Regions from separate parts of the Rhizobium sp. SVR5-2C genome, predicted to be linked through region 4. Evidence: predicted binding sites of a transcription regulator. Region 4 holds the regulator's gene; each other region holds the start of a gene.
What was found. The regulator LexA, encoded in region 4, represses DNA repair genes until DNA is damaged. The targets are predictions, from matches to a motif close to TGTTCNNNNTGTGTTCNG.
Positions count from the first base shown of each region.

Region 1: a site for LexA is predicted at 2,758-2,775, ahead of ACPYOI_RS07290 (ImuA family protein). Genes of this name have one in related genera too.
Region 2: a site for LexA is predicted at 2,764-2,781, ahead of recA (recombinase RecA). Genes of this name have one in related genera too.
Region 3: a site for LexA is predicted at 3,149-3,166, ahead of dnaE (DNA polymerase III subunit alpha). Genes of this name have one in related genera too.

Region 1 is NZ_JBNDHT010000017.1:18,268-23,424, forward strand. Features, by position in the region: gene leuD (3-isopropylmalate dehydratase small subunit) at 1-53, opposite strand, end outside; gene ACPYOI_RS07265 (VOC family protein) at 190-609, opposite strand; gene ACPYOI_RS07270 (hypothetical protein) at 739-969, opposite strand; gene ACPYOI_RS07275 (HpcH/HpaI aldolase/citrate lyase family protein) at 1,083-1,982, shown strand; gene ACPYOI_RS07280 (DUF1737 domain-containing protein) at 1,987-2,193, shown strand; gene ACPYOI_RS07285 (metallopeptidase family protein) at 2,196-2,633, opposite strand; gene ACPYOI_RS07290 (ImuA family protein) at 2,796-3,743, shown strand; gene ACPYOI_RS07295 (Y-family DNA polymerase) at 3,754-5,157, shown strand, end outside.
Region 2 is NZ_JBNDHT010000003.1:70,826-75,982, forward strand. Features, by position in the region: gene cckA (cell cycle histidine kinase CckA) at 1-746, shown strand, start outside; gene ACPYOI_RS01650 (pseudouridine-5'-phosphate glycosidase) at 774-1,700, opposite strand; gene ACPYOI_RS01655 (carbohydrate kinase family protein) at 1,731-2,675, opposite strand; gene recA (recombinase RecA) at 2,908-3,996, shown strand; gene alaS (alanine--tRNA ligase) at 4,152-5,157, shown strand, end outside.
Region 3 is NZ_JBNDHT010000151.1:8,498-13,654, reverse strand. Features, by position in the region: gene proS (proline--tRNA ligase) at 1-466, shown strand, start outside; gene ACPYOI_RS29860 (lipoprotein-releasing ABC transporter permease subunit) at 484-1,791, shown strand; gene ACPYOI_RS29855 (ABC transporter ATP-binding protein) at 1,807-2,490, shown strand; gene ACPYOI_RS29850 (hypothetical protein) at 2,507-3,082, opposite strand; gene dnaE (DNA polymerase III subunit alpha) at 3,391-5,157, shown strand, end outside.
Region 4 is NZ_JBNDHT010000009.1:59,293-64,449, forward strand. Features, by position in the region: gene ACPYOI_RS04545 (ComEC/Rec2 family competence protein) at 1-2,283, shown strand, start outside; gene lexA (transcriptional repressor LexA) at 2,264-2,980, opposite strand; gene ACPYOI_RS04555 (VOC family protein) at 3,187-4,065, shown strand; gene kdsA (3-deoxy-8-phosphooctulonate synthase) at 4,062-4,904, shown strand; gene eno (phosphopyruvate hydratase) at 5,044-5,157, shown strand, end outside.

The sequences.
Region 1 (5,157 bases), on a different contig from region 4:
TTGACGACAGGCAGGGGCGCGGCGACGCCGGTGAGCTTCACGAATTTATCCATGACCTAGGCTCCAAATTCAGCGGATTTACTTTCGTTGATCAGCATCTAGTCCAGTTTCCCGCCGAAATGAAGGAGAATCTTTCTAAAATGGCGGCCACGCGGCGTTTCGCGCGGCCTGCCCATCGTGCATGCTCCATTACTTGGACGTTTCGTTCAGCCCCCAGAGCACACCGAATGGATCGCGAAGCTGGCCGTAGCGGTCGCCCCAGAACATCAGTTCGACCGGCATGACGACTTCGGCACCGGCAGCGACGGCGCGCTCCCACCAGGAGTCGATATCGTCGACGACCAGCTGGATGGCGAAGCCTTCATGGCCTTTGAAGGGATGGCCGTATTCGGGATAGGCATCAGACAGCATGAGAGAGCTGCCGTTGATATAGAGATGCACATGCATCGTCCGGCCCTTCTCGTCGGCCGGCACGACATAGGCTTCTTCGGCGTTGAATGCCTTCTTATAGAATTCCGCGGCCTTGAGCGCGCCGTCGACCGTCAGATAGGGCAGCAGGCCGTTCTTGACCGGCGGCATCTTGGCGGGGGCAGTTTCATTGCTATCCATGTTCTTCCTCCGTCTCCTGATTTTTAAAGGTCCGGCATCATGGCCGACCGCTTCAAGGACGTAGGATTAGAACGGGAGCCGACAGCTCCATAAAGAATTTTTTGTGAAGGGCTGAATGGCCGGTTGCGATCAGAGGTCGATGATCGTGCCGCGGCCGTCGTTCCAGACGCGCATTTCGCGCTTTGCTTCGGCCTTGGCGCGGACCGGGGCCGGCTTCATCTTCATCGAAAGCGCGCGGGCGGCCATGAGCACCGTCAGGATGCCACCGACGGCGAGCGTCACCGAAAAGGTGAGAGCGGCAAGCGCCACGAATACAGTGAACCCTGCCAGCATGACGAAGATGAAGCGTATATTCTGCATTGAGCTTAGAACCTTTCTTCGAAAGGGATGTGGTCCTTCTTCTGCCTCTCTGCAAGTCAAGCATGGCATTTTGTTGTCTTGCCAGGCTTCACAAAGCTTGGCACACATTTGTGATGAGCCGAAATCTTCCCACACGTTCGTTCAGCCTGCACCGTTCTGTGCTCAGCGTCCCCGCGATCAATATCCGCGCACTTGAAAAGACCCATAGCCTCGATTGCGATGCTGTTATTTTCGATCTGGAAGATTCGGTGGCGCCGGAGAAGAAGGAAGAGGCGCGCGAAGGGCTGAAAGCCTTCTTCGCGGCGCGCCCCCTTGAAAACAAAGAAAAAATCATCCGCATCAATCCGCTATCATCGAATTTCGGCCATGCCGATATGGAGCTGGTTCTGGCGCTCGAGCCGGATGCGGTGCTTTTGCCGAAGGTCGACGAGCCGCAGGATGTCATGACGGTCAGCGACCTGCTGAGCGATGCCGATGCGCCGGAAACGCTCAGAATATGGGCGATGATCGAAACGCCGCGCGGGATTCTGAACGCTGCGGCCACCGCCGAGTTCGGACGCACGCCGGGCTCACGGCTCGACTGCTTCGTCGTCGGACTGAACGACTTGCGGAAGGAGACGGGCGTTATGCCGCAGCCGGGCCGCACCTATCTTGTGCCTTGGTTGATGCAGGTGATCCTTGCCGCGCGTGCCTATGGTCTCGACGCCATCGACAGCGTCTTCAATGATTTCAGGGAAATGGATGCCTTCGACGCCGAGTGCGCGCATGCGCGTGCTATGGGCTTTGACGGCAAGATGCTGATCCATCCGGCACAGATCGAGGCAGCCAACCGGCATTTCGCTCCCGACGAGGCAGCGATCCGTGAGGCGGAAGAGATTATCGCCGCTTTCGCCGATCCTTCAGCCGATGGCCTCAACGTCATCAATTTGAACGGCCGGATGATCGAGCGGTTGCATCTTGTCCAGGCGGAAAGTCTGGTTCATAAAGCCCGCCTCATTGCTGAACGGAAATGATAACATGAAGCTCTACCGTGTTCTGACTGGCCAGGACGACGCCGCATTCTGCCATCGCGTAACCGATGCCCTCAACAAGGGCTGGTCTCTCCACGGCTCTCCCTCACTGACCTTCAATGCCCAGACGGGCCAGGTGATTGCCGGTCAGGCGATAGTGAAAGAGGTCGAAGGCAAGGATTATCATCCGGACATGAAGCTTTCCGAGCAATAAGCTCAGCGGTCGACGGCTTCCTCGGCGCTGGCTTCGACCCGCTCCATGTCTTCGTCGCTGAGCCCGAAATGATGGCCGATCTCATGGATGAGGACGTGGGTGATGATGTCACCGAGCGTTTCATCGTTTTCCGCCCAATAATCCAGAATGGGACGCCGGTAGAGGCGGATGCGATTGGGCATCTCGCCGGTTTCGACGGTGAAGCGTTCGGAAATGCCCCTGCCCTCGAAAAGGCCTAACAGATCGAACGGCGTTTCCAGCGCCATGTCTTCGAACACGTCGTCGTCGGGAAAATCCTCGATTTCAATCGTCAGATTGCCGGTCAGCGACCGGAACTCATCCGGCAGATGGCTGTAGGCCTCCATCGCCAGGGACTCGAAGGTACTGAGCGTTGGGGCGTGGCGGTCCCGCCAATCCTCGCTCTGGTCTATGCGGGCCATGAAAATTCCCTTCCTTTGGCGCCCATATAGAGCCTTTGCGAAGGATTTTCGAGTGTGAAATCAAGACAGGAATAAATTCACATGAAATTGCCTGTTGACTCTTCACGGAAGCTCTGGAATCCATAAGAACATAACATGAACAAGACAATTGGAGTGAACGTCATGGCGAAGACAGCCGTGGCGCGCGAGCGGCTTTTTGCGCTCCGCGAAACCATTGCAAAGCTCGAGGGAAAGCCGGTACCGGGGTTGGCCGCTGCCGAGCAGGAAGCGCTGGGCGAAGGCGGTTTTAGGAAGAAAACAAAAAGATCTCCACGCTTCTCCTTCCGCATACCGGTGCTGGACGAGGCATTGGATGGAGGCTTGCCGCTTGATGGACTAACGGAAGTGCGAACGCCGATGCTGCGCGATACGGCGACCAGCAGCGGCTTTGCATTTGCTCTTGCAGCAGTATTGCAGCGGCAGGACGAAGAGGAAGAGCGCGGTCCCGGGCCCATCCTCTGGATTGCTGATAAAATAGCCGCAATGGAGGCGGGCGTTCCTTATGCTGTCGGCCTGAAGGATTTCGGCCTGCGGCCGGAGCGCTTTTTCTATGCGAGCCCGCGCAAGCTCGAAGACGCTCTGTGGCTTGCGGAAACGGCCATCGAAAGCGGGGTTTTTGCTGCAACCATTCTGGAGGTTCGCGGCAATCCAAAATCCTTCGGCCTGACCGAGAGCCGGCGCCTGCATCTCAGGACAAAGGCTTCGGGACGCCCGCTTTTCCTATTGCGGCAAGCTGGCGAGGAGGAAGCGAGCAGCGCCTGTTTCCGTTTACTTTCCGAAACCGTGCCAGCTCAGGCGCGGCCACTGCCGGATGGCTCGATGCTGGGCGGTAGCATCGGCAATCCGGTCTTTCGTCTCACCCTGGAGAAGAGCCGTAATCCGGCTCCCCTCTCTTTTCTTTTGGAGTGGAACCCTCATGACCGCCGGTTTTTCCCTATCCACCAATCAGCCGACTCTCGCTTTCCAGGCGAGCTCGCAGCGCATTCTGGCGCTCAACTTCCCGCATCTTCCGACCGACCGGATAGCCCGCAAGAGATGGGGTCTGTCCTGGCGTTCGGCCGGGCGTCCTGACGCGCCGTCGATCGTTTGCTCCGGACGGCTCAACAATGCCATGCGCCTGACGGCGCTGGATGAAGTGGCGGAAAAGATCGGACTGAAGAAGGGTTTGGGCGTTGCCGAGGCACGGGCGATCCATCCGATCCTCGATGTCGTGGAGGAGGATCCCGCAGCCGACCAGCGTCTGCTCGAAGGCATTGCCGACTGGTGCGACCGTTATACCCCGCTGGTGGCACTTGACGGCAAGGATGGCCTGTTCCTCGATATCACGGGTTGCGCCCATCTTTTCGGGGGTGAACGGGCGATGCTCAAGGAAATATTGTCGCGCCTTCATCAAATGGGACTTGATGTCTACGGCGCCATATCGTCGTCGCCGGGACTTTCCTGGGCCGTCAGCCGCTACGGCCAGGGCGGAGTTATTGCGTCGGAGGAGGCCGAAAATGTTCTGGCCCCTCTCCCCGTCGCATCGCTTCGCCTCGACGAGAATGTCGTCGAGGCCCTGCAGAAACTGGGCTTGCGATATGTCGGCGATCTTCTGCAAGCGCCGCGGGCGCCGCTGACCCGACGTTTTGGCGCCAGCGTTCTGTTGCGGCTCGATCAGGCCTTGGGGCTGGATGAGGAGCCGGTTTCCCCTCGCCTGCCTGTGGCAAGCCTTTCTGCCGAACGCAGGCTCGCGGAGCCGATCGGCACCGAAGACGATATTCTTGCCTTGGCCGGACAGGTCGCCATGTCCTTGAAACCCTCCCTTGAAGCGCGGGGCGCAGGCGGCCGGCTTTTCGAGCTCGTTCTTTTCAGGGTCGATGGCCGCGTCTTTCGGATTTCCGCTGGCGCATCACAGCCGCTTCGTGATCCTCACCGTATCGCAGCGCTTTTTTCCGAAAGGCTGACGGCGATCCATGATGATCTCGATGTGGGGTATGGTTTTGAAATCCTGCGGATAAATGTGCAGCGCCACGAGGATTTCGCGATGCTGCAGGGCGATTTCGATGGTGACCGGCAAAAGGATGTTTCACTGGCGAATTTCGTCGATCGGGTTTCGGCCCGGCTTGGTGCGGATTGCCTGACGAGCTTCGATCTGCGCGAAAGCCATGTGCCGGAGCGGGCTACCTTCGCCGTTCCAGCAATCGACACTCTCTCGTCGCCAGCAAAAAAAATGCAGAACAGTTTTCCTGCAGCAAGAAGTGAACGGCCCTTGCGGCTACTCGGCCGGCCGGAGCTCATGGAGGCCTTCGCGATTGAAGTTCCGGACGGTGCGCCGGCCAATTTTCACTGGCGCCGTATCCGGCATCGTATTGTCCGGAGCGAAGGACCCGAGAGAATCGGCATGGAATGGTGGATCGATGGCGCGGATGCCCCAGACCGCGATTATTTTCGCGTCGAGGATGACAGAGGCTATCGCTTCTGGATCTACCGCGAAGGTCATTATGGG
Region 2 (5,157 bases), on a different contig from region 4:
CGGCGGCCGAGGTGGCCGGGTTCAATTATTCCTACATGCCGCATGAGGATATGGTGCTGGTCGAGGTCGCCGACACGGGGACCGGGATCGCGCCCGAGATCATGGACAAGATCTTCGAGCCCTTCTTCACGACCAAGGAGGTGGGCAAGGGAACGGGTCTCGGGCTTGCGATGGTCTACGGCATCGTCAAGCAATCCGGCGGCTACATTCAGCCGGAATCCGAAGTCGGCAAGGGAACCACGTTCCGCATCTTCCTGCCTCGCCATATTGCCGATGCGGCTGTTGCCGCCGAGGCCGAAGCTCTCGAGGTGATGGAAGCCGGACAGTCCGAGCAGGCGGCCGCAGCTCAGCCGGAGCAGCCGGAAGACCTGACGGGCAATGCCGTCATCCTGCTCGTCGAGGACGAGGAGGCAGTGCGCCGGGGCGGCAAGCGAATGCTGGAGACCCGCGGCTATACGGTCCACGAGGCAGGTTCAGGCACCGAAGCACTCGACATCATGGACGAACTGGACGGCAAGGTGGACGTCGTCGTTTCGGATGTCGTCATGCCGGAAATGGACGGGCCGTCGCTGTTGCGCGAACTGCGCAAGAGATATCCGGACATGAAGTTCATCTTTGTTTCCGGCTATGCGGAAGACGCTTTTGCCCGCAATCTGCCGCCGGACGCCAAGTTCGGCTTCCTGCCGAAGCCCTTCTCGCTGAAGCAGCTTGCCGTCGTCGTCAAGGAAACTCTCGAAAGCGAATAGGGAGGCGGCAAGCGCCTCCCGCGGACTTCAATCGTCCAGTGCGACGGCGATCTCGGCTGCCAGACGTGCGTTGTTCTCGACCAGCGCGATATTGGTCTTAAGGCTGCGGCCTTCCGTCAGATCGAAGATGGTGCTGAGGAGATAGGGCGTAACGGCCTTGCCAAAGATTTCATCGCGCTCGGCACTGTCCAGCGCCCGCTCGATATAGATCTCCATCTCCTCGCGCGGGATCTCGTCGGCTTCCGGGACCGGATTGGCAACGAGCATGCCGCCGTCGATGCCGAGCTGCTCGCGGGTGGCCTGGAAATTGGCGATGGCGGCCGGGCTGTTCAGCGACAGGGGGCTTCTCAAGCCCGAGGAGCGCGACCAGAAGGCCGGAAACTCTTCGCTTTCGTAGGTGACGACCGGGACGCCGCTGGTTTCCAGCACTTCGAGTGTCTTCGGAATGTCGAGGATCGCCTTGGCGCCGGCGCAGACGACGATGACGCCGGTGCGGGCAAGTTCCGGCAGGTCAGCGGAGATATCGAAGCTTTCTTCGGCACCCCGATGTACGCCGCCGATACCGCCGGTGGCAAAGACCTTGATGCCGGCGCGGGCCGCCGCAATCATCGTTGCGGCAACCGTTGTGGCGCCCGTGCGGCGCTCGGCAACTGCGAAGGCGAGGTCGGCACGCGAGACCTTCATCACGTCTTTTTCCTGCGCGAGCTTCTCGAGCTCCTCCGGCTCCAACCCGACATGCAGAATGCCGTGAATGACGGCAATCGTTGCCGGCGCTGCACCCTGCTCGCGGATGATCGCCTCGACGCTGCGGGCCATTTCGATATTGCCGGGGTAAGGCATGCCATGGGTGATGATGGTCGATTCGAGTGCCACCAGCGGCGCGCCGCGCTGCTTTGCAGCGGCAACCTCCTTGGAATAGGAGACCGGCAGGAGAGGGGAGATCGGTTTGGTCATTGTCTCTTCCGTTTCATCGGTGCTGCAGATTCAATGCAGAATTCTTGCGCTCTGAACAAGAGCCAGTGTGTCCGCAAGCAGGCTGGGTGTCAGCCTTTCATTGACGGCATGCGGCGACTGGACGGTCAGCGCGGCCGCCGCCGCGCCATGCCGGATGGCCTCCTCGAGCGGCGCCCCGTGCATCAAGGCGGAAAGGATGCCGGCTGCGAGCGAGTCGCCTGCACCGGTGACGTCGGCGACGGTCTCGACCGATGGAGGCTGCAGGCAGAAGGCGCCATCCGGGCCGAAAGCGATCAGCTCGCGCTGCCCGCGCGTGACGACGCCGCCTTTGAGGCCCATGTCGCCGAGCAGTGACAGCCAGTCTTCCGGCCTCTCCGGGCGCCGGCCGGTCAGGGCCGCGGCTTCCGCCTCGTTGAGGAAAAGATGGTCGATGCCACTAATGGAAGGCCTGAGCTTGACGACCTTTGCCGGGGATATGGCGATCGCGGCAACCGGTTTGCCGAGCGCATTGGCGCGGCTCACGAGCGCGGTGATCGTATCTTCCGGCAGGTTTGCGTCGAAAAGGATGAGGTCGGTGGCGGCGAAGGCTTCGCGCACCCAGCGGATCGCCAGCCGTCGCGGGACGAAGTAGCGGTAGAGTTCCATGTCGGCCAGCGCCACCACCAGATTGCCATCCCGCTCGATTATCGCGGTGTAACTTGGGGTCTTGCGGTCGAGAAAGACGAAGGGCCGGTCGTCGATACCGGCCGCGTAGGCTGCCTCCGTCACCAATTCGCCCGTCGGATCGCCGCCGCGCGGGGAAATCATCGTCACATCGAAGCCGAGCCGCGCGAGGTTCCTGGCGGCATTGAAGGCGCCGCCGCCCGGCTCCTCGAACCATTCGCCGGGGTTGCTGGCCCCCGGCGCCGTCTCGCCGGAGATACGCCCGCGCCGATCGATATGCGCGCCGCCGAGAACGAGAATCCTGTTCTTCATGTCTTCAGTTCCCGATGATCGAATCGACGGGGCCGCAGAGGAGCCCCCGCGTGCTTGCGCCGCAATCTAAGCCGTTGCTTTGCATCAATAAAACAAACGTAGAACACAGACCGTTTTGCCTTTTTCTTTCAACCATTTGGACCCCACTTGCGAAATGAGAACAAATGGCGTACAAACCCGATATCAACGGCGACATTGCTAGAGCGGCTTCAATAACCTAAAGGTGGATCGAATGTCACAGAATACATTGCGGCTTGTAGAGGACAAATCGGTGGACAAAAGCAAGGCACTTGAAGCGGCACTCTCACAGATCGAGCGGTCGTTCGGCAAGGGCTCGATCATGAAACTTGGCGCGAACGAGAGCGTCATCGAGGTCGAAACGGTATCGACCGGTTCCCTCAGCCTCGATATCGCGCTCGGCATCGGCGGTCTTCCGAAGGGCCGCATCATCGAAATCTACGGACCGGAAAGCTCGGGCAAGACGACGCTGGCACTGCAGACGATCGCCGAAGCGCAGAAGAAGGGCGGCATCTGCGCATTCGTGGATGCGGAACATGCGCTCGATCCGGTCTATGCCCGCAAGCTCGGCGTCGATCTCCAGAACCTTTTGATCTCCCAGCCGGATACCGGCGAGCAGGCACTCGAAATCACCGATACGCTGGTACGCTCGGGAGCGGTCGACGTTCTCGTTGTCGACTCGGTTGCGGCGCTGACGCCGCGTGCCGAAATCGAGGGCGAGATGGGCGACAGTCTTCCAGGCCTTCAGGCGCGCCTGATGAGCCAGGCGCTGCGCAAGTTGACGGCGTCGATCTCCAAGTCGAACACCATGGTCATCTTCATCAACCAGATCCGCATGAAGATCGGCGTCATGTTCGGCTCGCCGGAAACGACGACGGGCGGAAACGCGCTGAAGTTCTACGCCTCTGTCCGCCTCGACATCCGCCGCATCGGCGCGGTCAAGGAGCGCGAAGAGGTGATCGGCAACCAGACCCGCGTCAAAGTCGTCAAGAACAAGATGGCGCCTCCGTTCAAGCAGGTCGAATTCGACATCATGTATGGTGAAGGCGTATCGAAGACCGGCGAGCTGGTCGATCTCGGCGTCAAGGCCGGCATCGTCGAGAAGTCCGGTGCCTGGTTCTCCTACAACAGCCAGCGTCTCGGCCAGGGCCGCGAGAACGCCAAGCTCTTCCTGCGTGACAATCCGGATCTCGCCCGCGAGATCGAGATGGCCCTTCGTCAGAATGCGGGTCTTATCGCCGACCGGTTCCTGCAGAATGGTGGACCGGACGCCAACGATGGCGACACCGACACGGATATGTAGTTTTTACAGCTGCCACTCCGGCATATCGAAACCGGCCGCATTCCTGACCAGAATGCGGCCGGTTTTGTTTGTCTGCTGGACAGTGGCAAGGGTGAACGTTAAAAGCCACTGGATTTGAGTTTTGACCTGCCTCGGGCAGCATTGAAGGGCATAGCATGAGCGGTGTGAATGATATCCGGTCGAGCTTTCTCGACTATTTCAAGAAGAACGGCCACGAGATCGTGCCGTCGAGCCCGCTCGTGCCGCGTAACGACCCGACGCTGATGTTCACCAATGCCGGGATGGTGCAGTTCAAGAACGTCTTCACCGGTCTGGAACAGCGCCCCTACAAGACCGCATCGACGGCGCAGAAATGCGTTCGCGCCGGCGGCAAGCACAACGACCTCGACAATGTCGGATATACCGCGCGCCACCACACCTTCTTCGAAATGCTCGGCAACTTCTCGTTCGGCGATTATTTCAAGGAGCGCGCGATCGAGCTTGCCTGGAACCTGATCACCAAGGAATTCGGTCTCGACGCCAAGCGCCTGCTGGTCACCGTCTATCACACCGACGACGACGCCTTTAACCTCTGGAAGAAGATCGCCGGCCTTCCGGATGACAAGATCATCCGCATTCCGACCAGCGACAATTTCTGGGCGATGGGAGATACCGGCCCTTGCGGCCCCTGTTCGGAAATCTTCTACGATCATGGCGAGCAGATCTGGGGCGGCCCGCCGGGTTCGCCCGAGGAGGATGGCGACCGCTTCATCGAGATCTGGAACCTCGTCTTCATGCAGTACGAGCAGGTGACGAAGGAAGAGCGTGTCGACCTGCCGCGTCCCTCCATCGACACCGGCATGGGGCTGGAACGCGTTGCCGCCGTGCTGCAGGGCAAGCACGACAACTACGACATCGACCTGTTCCGGGCGCTGATCGAAGCTTCGGAAGAGGCGACCGGCGTGAAGGCCGAGGGCGAGCGCCGCGCGAGCCACCGGGTCATCGCCGACCATCTGCGTTCCTCGGCGTTTCTGATCGCTGATGGTGTTCTACCGTCGAACGAAGGCCGCGGCTACGTGTTGCGCCGCATCATGCGCCGCGCCATGCGCCATGCCCAGCTGCTGGGTGCCAAGGAACCGCTGATCTGGAAGCTGCTGCCGGCGTTGGTCCAGCAGATGGGCC
Region 3 (5,157 bases), on a different contig from region 4:
TATTTTCTATTTTGGTACGAAATACTCCGAGCCGATGGGCGCCAGGGTGCAGGGTCCGGACGGCAAAGAACACGCCGTTCACATGGGTTCTTACGGGATCGGCCCGACGCGCCTTGTTCCCGCCATCATCGAAGCATCGCATGATGAGAACGGAATCATCTGGCCGGCTTCCGTCGCTCCCTTCGATGCGATCGTGATCAACATGAAGGCGGGCGACGGTGCCTGCGACGCAGCCTGCGAGAAGATCTACGTGGCGCTGTCGAATGCAGGCAAGGACGTTCTCTACGACGATACCGACGATCGCGCCGGAACGAAGTTCGCCACGGCCGATTTGATCGGTGTGCCCGTCCAGATCATCGCCGGTCCGCGCGCGGTCGCGAACGGCGAAGTGGAAATAAAGGACCGCAAGACCGGTGCCCGTGAAACGATGACCATCGACGCGGCGATCAACAAGCTCTTGGCGTAAGGCTGAACGGAGGCGAAATGGCAGAAGCGGCGGTGGACCAGCGGGGTTCGAAATCTGGCTTTGGTCCGGCAAGCAGCCCATTTTCTGCCTTCGAACGCCTTGTGGCGTGGCGCTACCTGCGCGCCCGCCGCAAGGAGGCCTTCATCTCTGTCATTGCCGGCTTTTCCTTCGTAGGCATCATGCTCGGCGTGGCGACGCTGATCATCGTCATGGCGGTGATGAACGGGTTCCGCACCGAGCTGATCTCGCGCATTCTCGGCATCAACGGCCATATGATCGTCCAGCCGGTAGACGGTCCCTTTAACGACTATGCGGCATTGACTGACAAGTTTGCAGCAGTGCCGGGCATCAAGATGGCGCTGCCGCTGGTCGAGGGGCAGACGCTGGCCTCGGGGCAGGCGGGTGCCGGAACCGGCGCGCTGGTGCGCGGCATTCGTGCGGAAGACCTTACCAAGCTCAAGACGGTTTCCGATAACATCAAGTCCGGGGACATGGTGGGCTTCGCCTCCGGGCAGGGCGTTCTCGTCGGTTCCGGCATGGCAACGCAGCTCGGCCTGCAGCCGGGCGATACGATCACGCTGATCTCGCCGGAAGGCGATGTGACGCCGATGGGCATCAATCCGCGCGTCAAGTCATATACCGTTTCCGGCATCTTCGAGATCGGCATGTCGGAATATGACGCGGCGATCATCTACATGCCGCTCGAAGAGGCGCAGCTCTATTTCAATGCCGAGGGGCTCGTTCAGTCGATCGAACTGTTCGCAAACAACCCTGATGATATCGACAATCTCCGTCCGAAGGTGGAGGCGGCGGCTGGCCGCCAGATCGCGATCACGGACTGGCGGCAGCGCAACCAGACCTTCTTTTCCGCCCTTGAGGTCGAGCGCAACGTCATGTTCATGATCCTGACGCTGATCGTCATCGTTGCGGCGCTGAACATCATCTCCGGCCTGATCATGCTGGTGAAGGACAAGGGCAGCGATATCGCCATCCTTCGCACCATGGGTGCGACTTCCGGCTCGATCATGCGCATCTTCTTCATGACCGGTGCTGCGATTGGTATCGTCGGCACCGTTGCCGGCGTGCTGCTCGGCGTGATCGTCTGCATCAATATCGAATCGATCCGCGAATTCTTCTCCTGGGTCTCGGGCACGGTGCTTTTCGATCCGCAGCTTTATTTCCTCAGCCAGCTGCCGGCGGAGATGAATCTCGGTGAAACGCTTTCCGTCGTCATCATGGCGCTGACGCTCTCCTTCCTTGCGACCATTTTCCCGGCCTGGCGAGCATCTCGGCTCGATCCGGTGCAGGCGCTCCGCTACGAATAAGGAATGCTGATTTCAATGAATCGGAACGTCGTTCTCAAGCTTTCCGGCGTCGAGCGTCACTATGGCCAGGGCGAAACGCTGCTTAGCATTCTCAAGGGCGCCGATTTTGCCCTTCATAGCGGCGAGATCGTTGCGCTGGTTGCCCCATCGGGGACGGGCAAATCGACGCTGCTGCACGTGGCCGGGCTGCTGGAACATCCCGATGCCGGCGAAGTCATGATCAATGGCCATGCCTGCGAAGGACTGTCGGATGAAAAGCGCACCGCGATCCGCCGTAGCGAGATCGGCTTCGTCTATCAGTTCCACCACCTCCTGCCGGAATTCTCGGCGCTCGAAAACATCATGATGCCGCAGATGATCGCCGGCCTTCCGCGCAAGGAGGCTGCCGAACGTGCAACGCAGCTGCTCGACTATATGCGCATCGGCCATCGCGGCACCCACCGGCCAGCCGAGCTATCGGGCGGCGAGCAGCAGCGCGTCGCGATTGCGCGTGCCGTCGCCAATGCGCCGGCGCTGCTTTTGGCCGACGAGCCGACCGGGAACCTCGATCCCGAAACCGCGAGCTACGTCTTTGACGCCCTCGAGGCGCTCGTCCGGCAGTCCGGACTCGCGGCACTGATCGCCACGCACAATCACGAACTCGCCCGCCGCATGGACCGCCGCGTGACCATCAGCGAGGGCAAGCTCGTCGAGTTCTGAGAGACGCGCAGCAGGTCTACTTTCCGCAGATAGCCTGACCGGTCTCGTCGGTCCAGTCCTGTATGGCGATTGTCTTCGGCGCGGCCTTAACGCTCTTGCCGTCCTTCTGCAGGCTTCCGGTCAGGGCGTTGTAATCGCAGGAACCGCCGGCATTGGGATCGAGCGTGTCATAATGCGTATAGGTGTAGCCGGCGACGATGAATTGCTTGTCTCGATAGGCAAGCGTCAATGTCTGATCCCAACGATCGCGGCCCATCGCGCTGTTCTGTGAGTGGATCGCAATCGACGACTTGCCGGCTGCCTTGACCGACGGCTCCTGCCCGAACACGCCGTCAGCGTCGGCACTGCCCCAGATCTTGCCAGGCGCGCTCACGGCAAGCCGCAGGAGCTGATGATCCTGGTCTCGAAGATAGATGTAGATGCCTATCTCGCCGCCGTCTTCCGAAGCCGCCGCCAGAACTGCGAGGTCCTGCAGGCCATCCTGATCCCAGTCACCCGTGGCGGCGTCGACGATGCGTGCGGGATCGATCGTTTCAGCCGAGGCAGCAGTGGCAAGGAACGCCCAGCAAAGAATGGTAACTACAATCTTCATGATTTGTTCTCCAGCCTTCCGTCGTTAACCAAACGGAAGAGATTCCTGTTGACACCAGAACAATAGCGGAACAAAGTAAAAACATAACAAGTAAAGGAGAGCCAAATGACTGACCTGATCCGTGATATCGCAGCATTCACCTCCATCGCAATGTTCGTAGCCAGCTTCTCGCTGATTCTGATGTCAATGTAATTTTTTGAGGGGACTGTATAGCTTCATACAGCCCGAATAGGGGACTACTTCTGGACATCGCTGCCGGCAACCTCGACAATGCAGCCGATTCATTCGGGCGATTGAAAGGGCATGACATGGCAGATGCAGAGAGCGGTATCATCGGCGGTACGCCGGGTTTCGTCCATCTGCGTGTTCATTCCGCCTACTCGCTCCTCGAAGGCGCGTTGCCGCTGAAGAAAATCCTCTACAAGGCGTCCGGCGACAGCCAGCCGGCGATCGCCATCACAGATACCAACAACCTGTTCGTCGCTCTCGAGTTTTCGCAGAAAGCGATGGAGGAGGGGCTGCAGCCGATCATCGGCTGCCAGCTGTCGATCGACATGGAAGACGGACTGGAGACCGAGAAGCGCGGCGGTCAGCAGGCGTTGCTCAAGCTGCCGTCGATCGTCGTGCTTGCCGCAACCGCCGCAGGCTATGAGCGGCTGGTCGATCTCGTCAGCCGCGCTTACCTCGGCGGCGAGGACAACCAGGCGATCCATATCCGCGCGTCCTGGCTGGAGGAGGCTGGCACCGAGGGATTGGTCGCGCTGACAGGCGCGCTCGGCGGTCCCATCGACATGGCGCTGAAGCACGGCCATGCTGCACAGGCCGAGAGCCGGCTGCTCACCCTGAAGCGCCTCTTCGCAGACAGACTCTATGTCGAGCTGCAGCGCCACGGAACCTACGACAAGCGCCATGAGCAAAGGGTCGTGGGGCTTGCCTACGATCACGACCTGCCGCTGGTGGCAACCAACGAGGCATTCTTTCCGACGCGCGACGACTATGATGCCCATGACGCCTTGATGGCCGTTGCGCACAACGCCATCGTTTCCGACGACAGCCGCTTCCGCCTGACGCCCGATCATTATCTGAAGAGCCGCGCCGAAATGGCAAAGCTCTTTGCCGATCTGCCGGAAGCGCTGGAAAACACGGTCGAGATCGCCCGCCGCTGCTCCTTCATTCTGAAGACCCGCAAGCCGATCCTGCCGCGCTTCACCGGCGCGACGGCGGATGCCGAGGAGGCGGAACGCGCTGAGGCGCTCGAACTCCGCCGCCAGGCGGAAGAGGGGCTCGACATGCGCCTTGCGACGCTCGGCATGTCGGCGGGCTACGAGGAAAAGGATTACCGGGAGCGGCTCGAATTCGAACTGAGCGTCATCGAGCGCATGAAGTTTCCGGGTTACTTCCTGATCGTTGCCGATTTCATCAAATGGGCCAAGCAGCATGATATTCCGGTCGGCCCCGGCCGCGGTTCGGGCGCCGGCTCGCTCGTCGCCTATGCGCTGACGATCACCGATGTTGATCCGCTGCGCTTCTCGCTGCTCTTCGAACGCTTCCTCAATCCGGAACGCGTCTCGATGCCCGACTTCGACATCGACTTCTGCCAGGACCGCCGCGAAGAGGTGATCCGCTACGTTCAGAAGAAATACGGCCGCGAGCAGGTGGCGCAGATCATCACCTTCGGTTCGCTGCAGGCACGTGCCGCTCTCCGCGACGTCGGCCGCGTGCTGGAAATGCCCTATGGCCAGGTCGACAAGATCTGCAAGCTGGTGCCGAACAACCCGGCCAATCCGACGCCGCTCTCCAAGGCGATCGAGGAGGAGCCGAAGCTTCAGGAGGAGGCGGCGAAGGAGCCGGTGGTAGCGCGTCTGCTTGACATTGCGCAGAAGATCGAAGGCCTTTACCGCCACGCTTCGACGCATGCCGCGGGCATCGTCATCGGCGACCGTCCGCTGTCAAAGCTGGTTCCGATGTATCGCGATCCGCGCTCCGACATGCCGGTCACCCAGTTCAACATGAAGTGGGTGGAGCAGGCCGGTCTCGTCAAGTTCGACTTCCTCGGGCTGAAGACGCTGACGGTG
Region 4 (5,157 bases):
CCCCAGATGCGCGTACATCTCCAGGCCTCTGTTCTGCGGATGGCGGGCGAGGAAACGGCGCATGGCGCACGGCTGCTGTTTGCGCCCGTCTTTCTGGGGCTGGGTGCGGCAATCTGGTTTGTCGCCGGCGGCGGCGTTTCAATGCGCTCCTCGGGCCTCTGCCTGTTTTTTATGCTTGCGGCGCTCGCCGTGACGAATCGCAACCGTGAGGTGCTGCGCGCTGTCCTGACGGCGCTTGCGCTCATCCTTTGCGGCATATTGGCCGCGCAATTCGAGACGCGGCGCGCGGCAACGCTGATGCTCGATTCCGCCGTGACCACGACGCTGACCGGCCGGGTCGAGCGGCGGGAAGGCGATGGCCGCGGCGGATGGCGTTACGTTCTATCTGTCCGGGCCACGGAGCAGCCGTTGTTGAAGCGGCCGCCGGCGCGGGTTACCGTCGTTGCACGAGGGCGGAAAGCCGAGTTCGAGACCGGCACCTGGCTGAAGGGCAGGGCGCGATTGACGCCCCCGGCCGGGCCAGCGCTCCCGGGCTTGAACGACTTTGCCGTCAAGACCTATTTTGACGGCATCGGCGCCAACGGCTTTTTCTATGGTGCGCCAGTGCCGGTGCCACCGGGGCAGGAGGACGCTCGAAATTTCGGCGAAAATTGGCTGGAATGGCTCTATCGCCTGCGCAGCAGTATTGGCGATCGCATAAGGTCGATCCTGCCCGGTGACACCGGTGCTTTTGCCGCCGCGCTGGTGACGGACGAGCGCCGGGCAATTTCCAGCGAGACGACAGAGGCACTCCGTCAGTCCGGTCTTGCCCATATCATCGCAATCTCCGGGCTCAACATGGCGCTGTCGGCGGGTATTTTCTTTGTCGGATTCCGTTCGATACTCAGCCTCTTTCCGGGTGTCGCTCAGGCCTATCCGACGAAAAAGATTGCGGCGGCGGGTGCTCTGGCGGCGGTGACGGCCTACTTCTTGATCTCAGGTTTTGCCGTTTCGGCCGAACGCGCCTTCATCATGATGGCAATCATGCTGGTTGCAGTCTTCTTCGACCGGCCCTCCATCAGCCTCCGCAATGTCGCGCTTTCGGCACTCCTCATCATCTCAATCTCGCCCTCCGAAATCATGGGTCCGAGCTTTCAGATGTCCTTTGCCGCCACTCTGGCGCTGGTCGCGGGATATGCGCTTTGGAAGGAGCGGCCGATGCGCGAAAGCCCTTTTTCAAAAATGCGATCGCTTCGGCTGTTGGTTTCCGTTTCCGGTTTTCTCGGCGGAATCCTGCTCACATCCGTCATCGGCGGCTTTTCGACAGCATTGTTCTCGATCGAGCATTTCCACCGGCTGACGGCCTACGGTCTGCCGGCCAACCTCGCGGCCATGCCGATCATTTCCTTCGTCATCATGCCTGCAGGCCTGCTTGCCATGCTGCTGATGCCCTTCGGGCTAGACGTGCTGCCGTGGAAGGTGGTGGGTTTCGGTCTCGATCTCGTAATCGCGGTTGCCAAGACGGTGTCGTCCTGGGGCGGCGACATCGGCGTGGGCAGGCTGCCCGGCTGGTATTTTCCGGCAGCGGTCGCCGGCTTCCTGCTGCTCACGCTGCTGCGCACCCGGCTTAGGCATATGGGAACAGCGATCATCGCCGGTTCAACGCTTGCCGTTGCGCTCATGCCCGGTAGAGCCGCGCCAGATGTCGTGATTGCCGAAGATGGAAGTCTTGTTGCAATCGTCAGGCAATCCGCTCTCGCCTCCAACCGCGAACGCCCGCCGGATTTCATTTTCGACCAGTGGAAACGAGCGCTGGTTATCGATGACCACCGGCCGCCAAAATTGCTTGATACCGCCTCGGCCCCGCCTTCGGCAAAAGACGGGGAGAGATTGAGGCTTTCTCCGACGCAACAGGAAGAAGCAAGAGATGCGATGCGGAACGCCGCTTCGGCAGGCCATTTCACCTGCGTCAAAAAAGCCTGGTGCACGGCAGAGCTCGAGAACGGCTCCATCCTCGCAGTGATCGAAAATGCGGCCTATTTCGGCCCGGCTTGCGACACAGCGGATATCGTCGTGACGCCGGTCAAGCTGCGGTCCGGCACCTGCCGATCCGGAGCAATGCTGTTTACCGGCGAAACCCTGAGGAAAACCGGCGCCGTCGAGTTACGCTTTGGAAACGGCGCCGCAGACGTCACAACCGCTTTCGAAACACTCGACCGCCCCTGGAGCCGGCACCGCGCCTATGATTGGCGCAGTGGCACATTTGCCGGGGATGCGTTGCCGGTTAGTGATAGCGGCGAATGAGGCCGACGAGCTTGCCTTGAACCTTGACGCGGTCCGGCCCGAAGATACGTGTCTCATATGCCGGGTTTGCGGCTTCAAGCGCGATCGAGGCTCCCTTGCGGCGGAACCGCTTGAGGGTCGCTTCCTCGTCATCGACCAGTGCGACAACGATGTCGCCGGGGTTTGCGGTATTTGAATTGCGGATAATGACCGTATCGCCGTCGAAGATGCCGGCGTCGATCATCGAATCGCCCTTGACCTCAAGTGCGTAGTGCTCGCCCGACCCCAGCATATCGGCGGGGACGGTGATGTCGTGGGTATTGTTCTGGATTGCCGAGATCGGCACGCCGGCCGCGATGCGGCCCATGACGGGAACGGAAACAGCACTGTTGTTGTCTTCGTTCGCCGGCTTCGGCGGGGCTGCTACCGGCTGCGGTTTGCCGAGGCTACCCTCGATGACGCTTGGCGAAAAGCCGCGGCGCGGCTGAATGCTCGGGCTGTAGGCCTCCGGAAGCTTGATCACCTCAAGTGCGCGAGCCCGGTTCGGTAGGCGACGAATGAAACCACGCTCCTCAAGCGCCGTAATCAGGCGGTGGATGCCGGATTTGGAGGCGAGATCCAGCGCATCCTTCATTTCGTCGAAGGATGGCGGGACGCCGGATTCTTTCATCCGCTCATGAATAAAGAGGAGAAGCTCCTGTTGTTTGCGCGTCAGCATCGAAGTTTAACCCCAGATTCGTGAAACAAAGCCAGAACAGACACTATATGTTCCATATGTGTTCCGCAAGTACCTAAATTTCGGTAAAACTTTTTCTGAAGTGCATTCATTTTGGGACTTTTTGTTTGCCGGGTCACCGCTTGCAGCTTGCATCGGGGGAACAGGCCGCGCAAATCTGGAGCACTGGAAAAATGGAGACGCGCCCGATGCCTCATCCACTGGATCACCTTGTCCTACCGGTCACGGACATCGACCTGGCGCGCGAGCGGCTGGGAAGGCTGGGATTTACCATTGCGCCAGAGGGCGGCCACCCGTTCGGAACGGAGAACGCTTGCATCTTCTTTGCCGACAAGACCTATCTCGAGCCGCTTGGTATCGAGAATGCGAAGAAATGTGAAACATCCGTGCGCGGGGGCAATGTTTTTGTGGCGCGCGACCAGGCTTTTCGCTTCCGGTGCGGCAATGACGGGTTTTCTGCGGTCGCTTTTAGCACAGAGGATGCGGACGCCGATCATTCTGCCTTCATGAATGCCAGGCAGAGCGGCGGCGACATGCTGGAGTTTTCGCGTCCGATCGAAATGCCGGATGGCTCGCAATCGACCGGCGCCTTCAAGCTCGCTTTTGCGGCCGATCTCAGGGCGCCGGATTTCTTTCTCTTTGCCTGCCAGCGCATCAATGCCTTTCCCGCCAACCATGACGCGCTGGAAAAACACGAAAATGGCGTAGCCGGTATTCGGGAGGTCGTGCTAAGCGCGCCGGAGCCAGAAGCGTTTGGCTCTTTCGTCCAACTGGCGGCGTCCGGGGCAAAGGTAGAGAGCACCAGTTTCGGCCTCGCAGTCACAACTCCCAACGTCAAAATCAGTCTGCTGTCTCAGGAGGGGATGGAAGCCTATTTCGATGTCGCACAGCCGTTGGCCGACAAGGGGCTCCGCGGCAGCGCCATCGTTTTCCGCACCCGAGATATTACCGTGACAGAGGCCCTTCTGGCTGCTAACGGGATGACCTATACACGCATCAGCAACAGAGTTCTGGTGAAGCCTGCGCCCGGCCAGGGTGCAATCTTCGCCTTTGAGGAGACCCCATGAGCAATACCAACTCCGAAGTCGCAGTCGGCGAAGGCGCCGGGCGCGTTGTGTTTTCCAACAGCGGCCGGCTGTCGCTGATTGCCGGTCCCTGCCAGATGGAAAGCCGCGAGCACGCCTTCATGGTCGCCGGCGTTTTGAGCGAACTCTGCAAGAAGCTCGGCATCGGCCTCGTTTACAAGTCGTCCTTCGACAAGGCGAACCGCACGTCGCTTTCCGCCCAGCGCGGCATCGGGCTTGAAACGTCGCTGGAAGTCTTCGCCGATCTGAAAAAGGAGTTCGGTTTTCCGGTGTTGACCGATGTCCATACGGAAGAGCAATGCGCGGAAGTCGCTACGGTGGTCGATATCCTGCAGATCCCTGCCTTCCTCAGCCGTCAGACGGACCTTCTGGTAGCCGCCGCCAAGACTGGCCGGGCAATCAACGTCAAGAAGGGCCAGTTCCTGGCGCCGTGGGATATGAAGAACGTCCTCGGCAAGCTGAATGCGACCGGCAATCCGAACATCCTGCTTTGCGAGCGCGGTGCCTCCTTCGGCTACAACACGCTGGTTTCCGACATGCGCTCACTGCCGATCATGGCGGCGATGGGCGCGCCGGTGATTTTCGACGCTACCCATTCGGTGCAGCAGCCGGGCGGGCAGGGTGGTTCGTCAGGCGGGCAGCGCGAATTCGTGGAAACGCTGGCGCGCGCCGCTGTCGCCGTCGGTGTTGCCGGCGTCTTCATCGAGACACATGAGAATCCCGACAACGCCCCGTCCGACGGCCCGAACATGGTCCATCTGAAGGACATGCCGCGGCTTCTCGAAAAGCTGCTGGCGTTCGACGCAATCGCGAAGAACTGACGTTCAAAAGTCTGACATGATCGTGTAATAGGCCACGTACGATCGCTGCAGCGGAGGACGCTCAAAGCGCCATTGTAATTTGCGCGTCTTCGATTAAGACGATTTCAAACGATTTAACCGCCACCGAGCAGGAGAAACCATGACTGCAATTACCGACATTATTGCCCGCGAGATTCTTGACAGCCGTGGCAATCCGACCGTTGAAGTCGATGTCTATCTCGAAGACGGCAGCATGGGCCGGGCGGCGGTGCCG